2 regions of the Vibrio eleionomae genome follow, and region 2 is predicted to be linked to the other one. Evidence: riboswitches for the same ligand, from Rfam matches in the RefSeq annotation. Region 2 holds a riboswitch; the other holds the start of a gene.

Region 1 (6,511 bases), on a different contig from region 2:
TAATATTCATGTGTCTATTTTGTTAAAGCTGGACAAAAGCCTCTTATGTTTTCACAGATAAGTAGTATTCAATATGAACTCTAATAAATCGATTTTAGTTACGGTTGTATTTGCTCTAGTTGGTGCGATTGTTTTTTCGCAACTAACTTTATCCCCTGTTATTAGCTTTTTGATTGGTGTTGTTGTTACATTTTTTATATTCACTTTTGCGAACGGAACAACTCAATCACCTCAAGCTAACTCATCAACTGGCACCACAACGCTATATGTTGGTAATTTACCTTACAAAGCTAACGAGTCTAATGTAAGGGATTTATTTGCCGATTATGGTGATGTTTTTGCTGTGCGACTTATGAAAGATAAACGCACAGGTAAGAGACGTGGTTTTGGTTTTGTCGTTATGTCCTCTACTACAGCAGACATCGCTATTGATGCTCTTAATGAAGCGGATTATATGCAACGCACTTTGAAGGTTCGCGTTGCTAATGATCCTAAGCATCCAAATGGTGATAGTACTGAATAGGTAGAAAACCTAACTGTGACAAATGTTGGTTAAGTGCATCTTCTTCCCAAGGAGGTGCACTTGCAATAATCTGATGTTTCGTCTTATCTATCGTTCCCTCTCCTTCTCCAATAAGATAAGCCACTCTTCTTGCTATGGCTTCTCCCGAATCCACCAGAACAATTTGTTGTCCTAACACCTGACTGATTTCATCTTTTATTAATGGAAAGTGGGTACAACCTAACACCGCAACGTCGATTATCCCTTGTAAAGGTTTGAGGATTACTGATAGCTCATACAGATCTACTGGCTTACCACGTAATTTTTCTTCGGCCATATCCACTAATCGAGTTGAACCGAGCAGCTCAACCTTTTTATTTAGGGAAAAATGTTTAATTAGCTCGTGAGTATAAGATCTCGTGACGGTTGCTGGCGTTGCAATAAGACCAACCGCCTTATTTGCAATGGCGGAGGCTGGTTTAATTGCGGGAACAACACCAACGACAGGGATGGAAAGTTTGGATCTAAGGTTCGGTAAAACAATAGTGCTGGCGGTATTACATGCAATAACGACTAGATCAATCTGTTCACGCTGAGCTATATCGGTAATAAATGAGTCTACACGTGTAACTAATGTCTCGGGATCTAGCTCTCCATATGGGTAAGCTTCGTTATCAAAAAAGTACACAATATCTATATGTGGTAATCGCTGTTTAATTTCTTTATAAACAGATAGACCACCAACACCAGAATCAAACACAAGAACTTTTGATTGCTTAACTTTGTCCACACATAGACCACTTAGTAAGAAAAAACGTCATGATCATACTCTCTCTTATCCCTATAGCAACGGTCAATAAAGGATAAAAAAACCGCCCGAAGGCGGTTAATTATTACTGGTTCATTTTAAAACGAATACGATGCTGTTGCATAATACTTACGTTCTGGTGTTATATATCCAGACGCTAATTCATACTTTTTATCAAATACGTTGCCAACTTTTCCAGACAACTTAATACCGTTAGCAAAGAGGTAATTCATAGATAAATCTACTAATGAATACGCTCCTAACTTGTCATCATTCGATGAGTCATCATATCTTTTGCCTTGGAACAAGTAATCAACATTAAAAGTCCATTGGTCTAGTTCATAAAACACATTCCATTTAGCTGAGTTCTTCGCTCTACGAGCAAGCTCATTCCCTGAATCTTTGTCCTCGGCGTCTGTATAATTGTATGACAATTTATGGCTAATTGGTCCAGTATCAAATTCGGCCCCAAATTCTAGGCCTTTAATAGAAACTTCACCGTAATTTGTTGCATAATCATTTACTGTTGCAATCATATCCGTTAAATCATTTCGATATACGCTCGCTCGCAAAGATACAAAATCATAATCAGCCGTCATTCCTAATTCATAGTTACGAGACTTCTCAGGCTTAACATCCGAACTACCGTACCCAGGATAGTAGAGTTGGTTAAACGTAGGCGCTTTAAAAGCATTACCTGCGTTTGCTGTTATACGATAGGTTGAATTCAAGCGATACCCCAAACCTAATTGCCAAGTCTCGTTTTGGCCATAGCGTTGGTTATCATCACTACGTAACGCAGCTTCTACATCTACCTGTTCTAATTGATACAAAGTATTGACGTATATACCCACGTTAGAACGTGATGTTTCAGAATAATCTGTCGTAGAACTCACACTATCTTTGTACCAGTTTGCACCAGCGCTTACTGATAGCTCATTACTAAACGCATATTGGTTATCAAAAGAAAGTTCACGACGGTCTGTAACATAACGACTTTGGGATGAATCGGTAAAGCTTTCACTTCTTACTTGGTTTGCGCTCGCTGTTAAACGAGATTGTAAAGAATCCTTATGATAGTTCAAACGAGTAACCGCATTATAAAGCTTTTCATTACTTCTATTATAATAACCGTCGTATTGAACTTTCCCTCTTTGACCTAGGAAGAAGAATCCCGCATCCCATTGCTCATTAATTCGATAGCTGACATTCGTTGTCATGCTTTTCGAACGATAGCCATCATCGTCCATATCACTGGTCTTAACGGAGTAACCATCAGTATCAACTCCTGACACACCAAGCGATAAGTGTAAATCATTGGTAACCTGATTCGAGGCTAACACTTGGCCTGAGTGATAATTATCGCTTCCTGCTGTAGTAGAGAGTTGAGTCTGGTTACTATGGTTATCAGTGATAATGTTAATCACACCGCCAATCGCGTCTGACCCATAGACAGCAGCACGGCTACCACGAAGAAATTCAATGCGCTCAACTCCCACTAAAGGAATATTGGCAAAAGGTGCCGTCCCCGTAGTGGCACTGGCAAAACGAACACCGTCTATCAACACTAAAATATGATCTGAGTTAGTGCCTCGAACAAACACACTCTGTGACTGACCGTAGCCACCATTAGAGCCTATTTGAACACCGGGTAAAGTACGGAGCACTTCAGATAGTGAATTTGCTTGCATACGCTCAATATCTTTACGAGTCACAATTTCAACAGGCACTGTCGTTGATTGTACGTTTTGAGCAAATCGGTTTGCTGTCACTACAACAGTATCATCTGTTGAAGTTGTCTGAGCATAAGAGACGGACGCGCACGCCCAAGACGACACCACTGCCATCGCTATATAAGACTTTTTCATGACTTTTCCTAATCGCGTAAATAAGCTGAGCAGGATCTCGATGCCCTTTATTGTGCTCAGTCGTTGGCAGGTATTCGGACTTAAGAGATCTATCCTACTTACTCGACTTCCCACAATTTTCATTGCAGTGTCTTAATGAGTGTTCGTACTCTATTACCGCTGCGCGTCAGTTCCAGATTTTCACTGGATTCCCTTTTCAGTGACATTTAGCCGTCTAGGCATCCATATCACACCAACTAATAGTGGATATTATTGACCAATCAATGAATAGTCTAGCAATAATTGATTTACATATTACGTTTCATAAAGAACTCACTAATCCATCATTGAAGCAGTGGAGACGCTCATATAATAATGATTGAGTTGAATCTTGATTCTGCCTAAAGCAACTATTTGGCAGACAGTACTGGACATGTAGGTGGGATTGAATAAAATCTGCGCTCTTAAACAAACGCACCATAAAAAGGTAACACTATGGCGACTCTTGATGTCAATCCTAACCAATACTCAGAGCAGCTCTCGGAGAAAGTCTCTCGACTCAATGAGATGTTTGCACCCTATCACGTGCCAGAGTTAGAAGTTTATGAGTCTCCAAGTCAAAACTACCGTATGCGTGCCGAGTTTCGAGTATGGCATGAGGGTGAAGACCTTTATTACATCATGTTTAACCAAGACACCCGTGAAAAGTATCGTGTTGATCAGTTTCCAGCAGCAAGCCAATTAATTAACCAATTGATGCCTCGTTTAATTGAAGCATTAAAACCAAGTAAAACCCTGCGTCACAAATTGTTCCAAGTGGACTTTTTATCGACGTTGAGCGGTGAAATTTTGGTCTCACTTCTTTATCACAGACAGTTAAATGATGAATGGAAAGAAGCAGCTCAAACATTGAAACAAACGCTGACTGAAGAAGGCTACCATATAAACTTAATTGGCCGTGCTCGTAAAATGAAAATCGTACTTGACCGTGACTACGTAGTAGAGACCCTGCACGTTCACGAACAGCCATACATTTATCAACAAGTTGAAAATAGTTTTACTCAACCAAACGGTCCTGTTGCACAAAAAATGTTGGAATGGGCAGTTGACTGCACTCAAGGTAGTCAAGGTGACCTACTTGAACTTTATTGTGGTAACGGCAATTTTTCTTTAGCGCTCGCACAAAATTTTGAACGCGTTCTTGCGACCGAATTAGCCAAACCTTCAGTTCAATCAGCACAATACAACATCAAAGCAAACAACATTGATAATGTGCAGATTATTCGGATGTCGGCTGAAGAATTTACGGAAGCAATGGAAGGTAAACGAGAATTCCGCCGCCTAAAAGATAATGGTGTCGATCTTAATAGTTATAACTGCAACACTATCTTTGTCGATCCACCACGCGCTGGTATGGATATTGATACATGTAAGATGGTACAAGGTTATGAACGTATTATGTATATCTCTTGTAACCCAGAAACACTCAAAGAAAACCTAGAGATTCTCAGCAAAACGCACGACATTACTCGCTTTGCCTTATTTGATCAGTTTCCATATACCCACCACATGGAAGCAGGTGTGTTTTTAGAACGACGCACAAAATAAAGTGACGACGTTGAGAGCTTAGTAAAAAGGCATTCTGCGTATAAAAACAGTATGCCTTTTTAATAGATAGGCCGCCTTACTTAAGGAACAAATGTGCCCCTTGTTCAAGAGCAATATGTTTTGCCAACTCATGGAAATTTGCACCACTTTCGACACAATACCCAAGCAGAACATACATAGGAGATAAGTAACAAGCTTCTTGTTTTTCTGAGGCTATTTTAATTCCATATTCTAGGATTTGCTGTGCCTCTGCTAAGTTTCCGACCTCGTAATAAAGTTCAGCTCGAATTAAACAATAAAGCGAATGAGCGATTTGGTCACCACTTGATGCTAACCAATGACTGTAACCTTCTTCCACAATCTCAAGTGCCTGATCTGCACTTAATGCCTGAGTAAAAAATAGTGCCCATCCTTTAAATAAAGAGGCAACTCCCCGATAGAACGGGAAATTATTTGAATCTGCAATAGCCCATAATTGCTCAGACAGTTCGGTCACTTCATCAAAGCTCTTCAGATGGTAGGCTGACCACATCTCACCTTGTAACACGATGGAATGAGAAAAAGGATCATTGATAACCCCAACTTCATGGACACTTTTCTGTAAAAATGCTCTATCTTCGTCACAACAGGCTAAAGTGGCTGACAAGCAACCAAAACACCCAGCTAAAGCTAAAGGGTTAATGCCGATAGAGAAGTAAAATTCATCACTTTCAACTTGATGAAAGTATCTAAAAGATTCTTTCGCATTAAATATGGCGTCTTGATGTTTAGCTAACCAAAATTGAGAATTTGTCAAACAACTGTACGCAAGAGAACGACAATGATCATCATTAGATTCTTCTGCTAAGCGCAGCATTTCGTTCGCCGTTTGCTCTGATAATTCAAAGTCCATCGCCATTAATTGTTTCACCCATAACCCACTGAGAGAAATACAATGTCGGTATGCAGAATGGAGTTCCTTTGCCAAAGAGATACATCGTTGATAGGCGGCAACGGTACTAAAACTTACCCACCCATCGGTAACTCGAGTGATAATGGCTTGAGTAAGATATATTTCAAATAACAGTTCTGAGTAATCTGTCGGGTTAGAGATACTGCGATAACTCTCTAATGCTTGATGAAGATATCGCTTTGCGGACTGATAATCACCAGATGTAATAGAGGATTTCCCTTTATTCAGTAGAAGTTCGGACACTTTTCCCCAATCTTCTGCTTTCGTGTAGTAATCAACATACAGAACGTTTGAGCTTTGTGTACAAAGTTTATCTTGAGATTCTAAATAATTGGCAATCGCAATATAGACAGTCTTCTTGTCTTCATGGTCCAGTTCTTTCTCCATCAAAGGAGTCAGAAAAGGATGACCAAGACTAATCACTTTAGCCGCTGATATTCTAATCAGTCTCATATTGACCAATGTTTCAAGTCCTATTGGACCCAAATCAGTCAGATTACTGACATCATTTACCGTTAAAGGGTGATTTGCTAAAGCGATGAAAGAAAGCACCTTATTCAGCTCAGGTGATAAGCTATTCAATTTACTGTGCAGATAAAATGAGATATCCGTAGGAATTCGCTCTTCTTTATATGATTGAATAAGTTTATACAAATAATAAGGATTCCCTTCTGCACTCACTATACATGCACTTGCTTCCGGTTCAACATGGCGATCACTATCAAGTAGATAGACCATATCTGTGTTAGATAGCGGCATAAGAGGGAGATGCGTCACTGAGAAGTTCAGAGTAC
Region 2 (6,511 bases):
ATATCGGGATAGACCTCTAAGCGATCTAAATGGACCGTTAATATATCGCGCAAAAATGGTGGCATTCCGAGTGGATTTATATTTGCACTGAAATCGGTAATATCAGCAGGAGCAAGACCATACTGCTCTGCCATTTGAAGCACGTTACCACCATGTTGCCCGCTTTTGGCCATGATTAATTCCCAGAGTAATGTTGTGTTGTTATATCAGTGATACTTAAGCATGACATTGAGCTAAGTATCATTTAGTGTCGTATTAATGTAACCGTCTTACAGTGAATATTCGACGGCTGGGTTATTATGAGTTAGCTGTTGTTCAATAATTACTTGATTCGTCGCTGTAAATTCTAAAATACTGTGTTTAGCAGCTACTTGTCCAATCACAATTAATGCAGGAGAGCGTAAATTTTTTTGTTTGACCTCCTGTGCAAGATTCGCAATATCACTGACGATCACTTCTTGGTTCGCACAGGCAGCATATCGTACGACGGCTGCAGGTGTGTCTGCTGATTTTCCATGTTCGATAAGCGCAGCACATATGGCTTCGATTTGGCTCATTCCCATTAAAATCACCAAGGTACCGTCAAGTCGGGCGTATTGCGGCCAATCAACAGGATCTTTACCGGCACGTAAATGTCCCGTTACGACATGAAAGGAAGCGGCGCAGTCTCGATGGGTAACAGGAATACCAGCGTATGCAAGGCCACCAATTGCAGAAGTAATTCCTGGAACCACCTCGAATGCAATGGAATGTTCATACAACGCTTCAGCTTCTTCGCCACCGCGACCAAATACGTAAGGATCACCACCTTTTAAGCGAACGACTTTTTTACCCAATTTGGCGTGTTCAATGAGCAGTTGATTAATCTCATCTTGGGGAATGGGGTGATAGTTAGGCTGTTTTCCCACATTAATTTTACAGCAAGCAGGGCTTGCTTCTTCAATGAGCTCTGGACAAACGAGGCGGTCGTAGATGAGTACATCGGCATTACGTATGCAGTTAAGGCCTTTTACTGTGATTAGCGAAGGGTCGCCAGGACCTGCGCCAACTAGCCATACTTTTCCTTTCATAGGTGTTGAGTCTCTTATCCAGTGTTATTGAAATTTATCTTCACACTAACATTGTCAAATTGGGCTTTTTTTGAGCCACGACAATAATGTGTCAGTTAAGTTAGGACCACTTTTATAATACGGTGTAACACCTAAGTTTTTGATCTATATCATGGTTGATATCCATCTTTATTAATATGGTGGCACTTCAATCTTGTGTAACAGTGAATCGAGATTGACATTATTGATGGTAAACAATGATATCCAATGCGTTGCAGGTAGATATTATCGATGTGTCTAGCAGGACACACGTATTAAGCAAATTGTAAATATACGTGCTACAAGTTCCACCTTAGCAAGGTAAAACGTATGAGCATAGGTTATGATGGAGGCCTGTAATAACCGATTAAATAATCAGTTGTCACAGTAATTTGACAATAAAAGTAAGACAGTAATGCGCATGATAATTCATGCACCGGAAGTGAGGTGAAAATCCTCCGCAGCCCCCGCTGCTGTAATGCTGACAATTTGGTAAAACCACTGTTAAGTCATCCAAACTTAATGGGAAGGACCAATGAGAATGACGCTAAGCCAGAAGACGAATTACTGCCTGTTCCAAGACTCATACAGAGGCACTTCGGTGGGAAGTGGTTGGAAATGAACACGGGATATGTCCGTGGCCGTTTGCACACCCGTTCTCTTTTCAAGGGATACTCACTCAGTGCTTCACCCAAAATTGATATCTAGTGGTGAAGAAATGAAAGCATTTGTCGTAGCCGGCACAAACAGTGGATGTGGGAAGACCACAATCACATTAGGACTTCTTAAGGCACTTACGCAGCGTAAGCTTGCGGTGCAGCCATATAAAGTCGGCCCAGATTATATCGATACTGCATGGCACACGAAGGTGTCTGGTGTAGCATCGCGCAATCTTGATGCCTTTATGTTATCCAGCAACACTTTGCACAATGTATTTACCAGCCACACTCAGCAAGCAGATATCGCCGTGATTGAAGGCGTGATGGGGTTATACGACGGCTATGGTACCGATCCACACTATTGCAGTACGGCGGGACTGGCGCGAGATCTGCAGTTACCTGTGATTTTAGTTGTTGATGGCCGCGCTGTATCTACCTCAGCGGCAGCGACTGTGATGGGGTTTCAACATTTTGACCCTGATTTAAACATCGCTGGCGTCATTTTCAATAACGTCAATTCTGAGAGTCATCTTGACCTCATTCGCCAAGCGGTAGAAAAATATTGTGACGTTCCAGTTCTCGGTCGCTTACCCAAGTTGCCACAAATAGAGTTGCCTTCTCGGCATTTAGGTTTATTAACCGCTCAGGAGTCAGCCAAATTCGATCCTCATTGGCAAACGTTAGGTGAGGCGATTGAAGAGCATATCGATATTGATGCATTGCTTCAGATGAGCGAACTTGATGCGACGTCGTATACGCCGCAGGCGATTCCATCTCCAGTAGAGACATCATGGGGAGCAGGGCTGCGTGTCGCCGTTGCTCTCGACAACGCGTTTAACTTCTATTACCAAGATAATTTAGACTTACTGAAAGCCAGTGGTTTGGACATCGTTCCTTTTAGCCCGCTGACTGACGCGTGTGTCCCTGATTGTGACTGCGTGTATATCGGCGGCGGGTACCCAGAATCTTACGGTAAAGAGCTGGCCGCTAATCAAACCATGCGCGATTCACTGCAAGCACTTCATCGAGCGGGTACGCCAATTTATGCCGAGTGTGGCGGTTTGATGTATTTGGGCGATGCACTAACAGATACTGACGGCGAACGCCATGAAATGGTGGGCATTTTGTCGGGCGAGAGTCAGATGACCAAATCGCTCAAGCGCTTTGGTTATTGTTTTGCGCGGGCAACCCAAGACACCTTGTTAGTCTCTGAAAATCAGGTGTTACGTGGTCACGAATTTCATTACTCAGAATTTAATACTGAATTAGATCCAGTCTTCGATATGACCAAAGAGCGCGATGGCGACATCATTGCTCAGTGGGGTGGTGGCTATCAAGTGGGCAATACTTTCGCGACTTATTTACATCTTCATTTTGCGCAGAATCCAGACATTCTACGTCATTGGTTGGCCACAGCGAGGCAAGCACAATGAGCCTATTTCTTATTTGGCTAGCATTTGTTGTCGATTGGCTGGTGGGCGATCCACCCAACTGGCCTCATCCGATTCGTTGGATCGGTTCATCGATCAGCCGTATGGAAAAAGGGTTACGTCGTTTAGGTGAAAAACCACAATGGCTAAAAATAGCGGGAGTCTTATTGTGGGTTGTGATTGTTGGCGGCAGTTATGTCGTGGTCGAAAGCGTTTTGGTGGCAAGTTACCACTGGCACTGGACCATTGGTCGTGTGACTGAATTATGGCTGACCGTCACTGTTTTAGCCGGTAAATGCCTAAAAGATTGCGCGTTAGCGGTAATGAAGCCGCTTAAACAGCAAGATATTGGTGAGAGCCGCATTCAACTCTCATACATTGTTGGTCGTGATACCAGTCAACTTGAGGAGCCACAAATTACCCGAGCGACGGTTGAAACCGTTGCGGAAAACACCATTGATGGCGTCATTGCGCCACTGTTTTATCTTTTTATTGGCGGTGTGCCATTGGCTATGGCTTACAAAGCAGTCAATACCCTCGATTCCATGGTGGGATACAAAAACGAGCGCTATCAAGATTTAGGATGGTTTTCAGCGAAAGCGGATGATCTGTTTAACTGGATTCCAGCCCGGTTAGGGTGGTTGTTATTTACTTTTGCCGCGTGGTGTTTACGTCTTGATTGGCAAAGTGCTCTACACATCGGTTGGCGTGACCGCCGCCAGCATAAAAGCCCCAATGCAGCTTGGTCTGAAGCGACCGTCGCGGGTGCTCTAGGCATTCAGCTAGGTGGCCCTAACCGTTATTTTGGCCAATGGGTCGAGAAACCTTGGCTGGGAGATAAAAAGCGTGAGATTACCCCAAACGACATCGTTCTAACCAATCGTATGATGTTCATTGCTTCAAGCGCTGCTTTAGTCCTGTTTACTGTTATTTATTTGATGATTCATTAGGAATTACTATGACCTTTATCCAACAACCGCAACTGATTGAAAGTACGAGCTTTGAGATCATTGATGGCATTATCGCAGACGATTTTCCGAATTTTACCTATGAGAGTGAATTACAGAAAAAGATCATCACTCGTGCTATTCACACAACGGCGGATTTTGATTGGTTAGAGATATTAGCGTTTTCTTCGGATGTATTAGCAAAGTTGCAACACGCCATTCTATCGGGATGTACTCTGATTACTGATACCACGATGGCAATGTCGGGCATTAATAAACGACTTTTGAAGCAGTTTGGTTGTGAAATTGAGTGCTATATCGCTGATCCTGAAGTGGCGGAGCGTGCCAAAGCACAAGGTATGACTCGTTCTATGGTTGCCGTTGATAAGGCGGTAGAACTTGATGGTGAAAAAGTATTTGTGTTTGGCAACGCTCCAACGGCGCTGTTCCAATTGCTTAAACATCAAGGCCGTTTTGCTGAGGGGGAATTACCTGTAGCGATTGGTGTGCCAGTGGGTTTTGTTGGCGCGGCGGAATCAAAACAAGCGTTACACGAAAGTGCCTTCCCACACATTGCTGCATTGGGCCGTAAAGGGGGCAGTAATGTCGCGGCTGCGATCATTAATGCAGTGTTGTATCACTTGCGTGACCAGCAAGATGCGTAGTCATTACCAGATTTTAAGAGTACTTAATGATGGATAGTGAGCAAACGACAAATTCCCAAGCAATCCAAGATGGCCAAACTGAGAGAACGTCCATCGCTGGGCAAGTATCACCCAGTGAGAACGTGGTGTGGCATCGCGGTAAATTATACCGTAAGGGATACACCACCGGATCTTGCGCCACGGCCGCGGCAAAGGTGGCGGCTTTGATGGTGCGTCGGCAACAACTGATTTATCAAGTGTCCATTGTCACTCCTTCCGGCGTAACGTTGAATTTGAACGTAGAAGACCCGTCCATTGAAGGTCAGGAGGCGGTCGCGGCTATCCGCAAAGATGGTGGCGATGATGTGGATGCCACACACGACATGCTGATTTATGCGCGTGTGTCCTTGCAAGATGAGCATAACGATATCGTAATAACGGGGGGCCAAGGCGTTGGTGTCGTGACTCAAAAAGGCGTTGGTTTACCCATTGGCGAAGCGGCGATCAATAAAACGCCCCGCCATACCATAGAGCAAGAAGTGCGTGATGTGATTGGCCCCAATCAGGGCGCTGTGATCGAAATTTTTGCCCCAGAAGGGGAAGAACGCGCCCTTAAAACGTATAACGGTAAACTTGGTATTCAGGGTGGCATTTCCATTATTGGTACTACCGGTATTGTCACGCCAATGTCGGAAGAGAGCTGGAAACGCTCGCTGGCTATTGAGCTTGAACAAAAACGAGCACAGGGTTTAGAGACTGTGATTTTTGTACCGGGTAATCATGGTGAGCGTTTTGTGACCGAACAGCTCCATATGAACGCTGATTGGGTGGTTAACATGAGTAACTTTGTCGGCTATATGCTGCAAGAGGCGACCCGATTGCAATTTAAACGAGTTGTGATGGTGGGGCATTTAGGTAAGTTGATCAAAGTGGCTGCTGGCGTATTTCATACCCATTCCCATGTGGCGGATGCCCGTATGGAAACGTTAGTGACTCACCTGGCACTACTGGGAGCTGATAACGCGCTGCTGCAAGCCGTATTCCGTTGTCCAACGACCGAAGCGGCAATGGAGCTCATCTCGGAGCAACATTTCGAGCATGTCTACGATCATATTGCTCATGCGATTGTTGAAAAAGTGCGTTACATGCTGCGTTATGCCAATCAAGCCCCCCAATGCGATGTCGTGCTGTTTTCTTACGATAATGTGGTGTTAGGCAGTAATCGTCCGCCACAAGAGATAGCTGAGGTAGACCAATGATCAGTGTGATTGGTATGGGCCCGGGTGATGAGCGTTTAATCAGTGTCGCAGCACAGCAACTCATTGAAAGTGCCGATATCTTAGTCGGTTGGCGCCGTCTACTGAGTCAGTTTGAACATCATCCTGCGCAAAAATACCAAATGGGCGTGGATATTGACGCCACGTTGCAGTGGCTGAGAGAGCAGAATCAATCTCTCGATAAACATACGCCTAACATTGTGGTATTGGCGTCGGGCGATCCGATGCTATTTGGTATCGGTAAGCGTATTGCAGAGGCCTTTGCGCCAGAAGAACGCCAGATAGTACCGGGGATAAGTTCGGTACAAACCTTATTTAGTGCTGTGGGGATTGATATGAATGATGTGTATATCACCAGCAGCCACGGCAAACAGCCCAATTTTGATTTTATCTTCCTACACGACAAAGTGGCTTTGGTGACAGACAAAAAGATAGGTCCTTACCAAATCGCTCAACAACTTATCCA

What was found. A riboswitch is a leader RNA that binds a small molecule or an ion and turns the genes downstream of it on or off. The one in region 2 is predicted to bind cobalamin.
Region 1: another riboswitch for cobalamin. It lies ahead of F9817_RS23080 (TonB-dependent receptor domain-containing protein); the one in region 2 lies ahead of F9817_RS09100 (cobyrinic acid a,c-diamide synthase CobB).

What each region holds. Positions count from the first base shown of each region.
Region 1 is NZ_WEKT01000093.1:767-7,277, forward strand. Features, by position in the region: gene F9817_RS23070 (RNA recognition motif domain-containing protein) at 74-523, shown strand; gene murI (glutamate racemase) at 492-1,292, opposite strand; gene F9817_RS23080 (TonB-dependent receptor domain-containing protein) at 1,409-3,178, opposite strand; cobalamin riboswitch at 3,227-3,430, opposite strand; gene trmA (tRNA (uridine(54)-C5)-methyltransferase TrmA) at 3,653-4,765, shown strand; gene F9817_RS23890 (helix-turn-helix domain-containing protein) at 4,842-6,511, opposite strand, start outside.
Region 2 is NZ_WEKT01000012.1:60,277-66,787, forward strand. Features, by position in the region: gene cobD (threonine-phosphate decarboxylase CobD) at 1-173, opposite strand, end outside; gene cobA (uroporphyrinogen-III C-methyltransferase) at 270-1,070, opposite strand; cobalamin riboswitch at 1,485-1,671, shown strand; gene F9817_RS09100 (cobyrinic acid a,c-diamide synthase CobB) at 1,807-3,180, shown strand; gene cbiB (adenosylcobinamide-phosphate synthase CbiB) at 3,177-4,127, shown strand; gene F9817_RS09110 (cobalt-precorrin-8 methylmutase) at 4,136-4,789, shown strand; gene cbiD (cobalt-precorrin-5B (C(1))-methyltransferase CbiD) at 4,816-6,027, shown strand; gene F9817_RS09120 (cobalt-precorrin-7 (C(5))-methyltransferase) at 6,024-6,511, shown strand, end outside.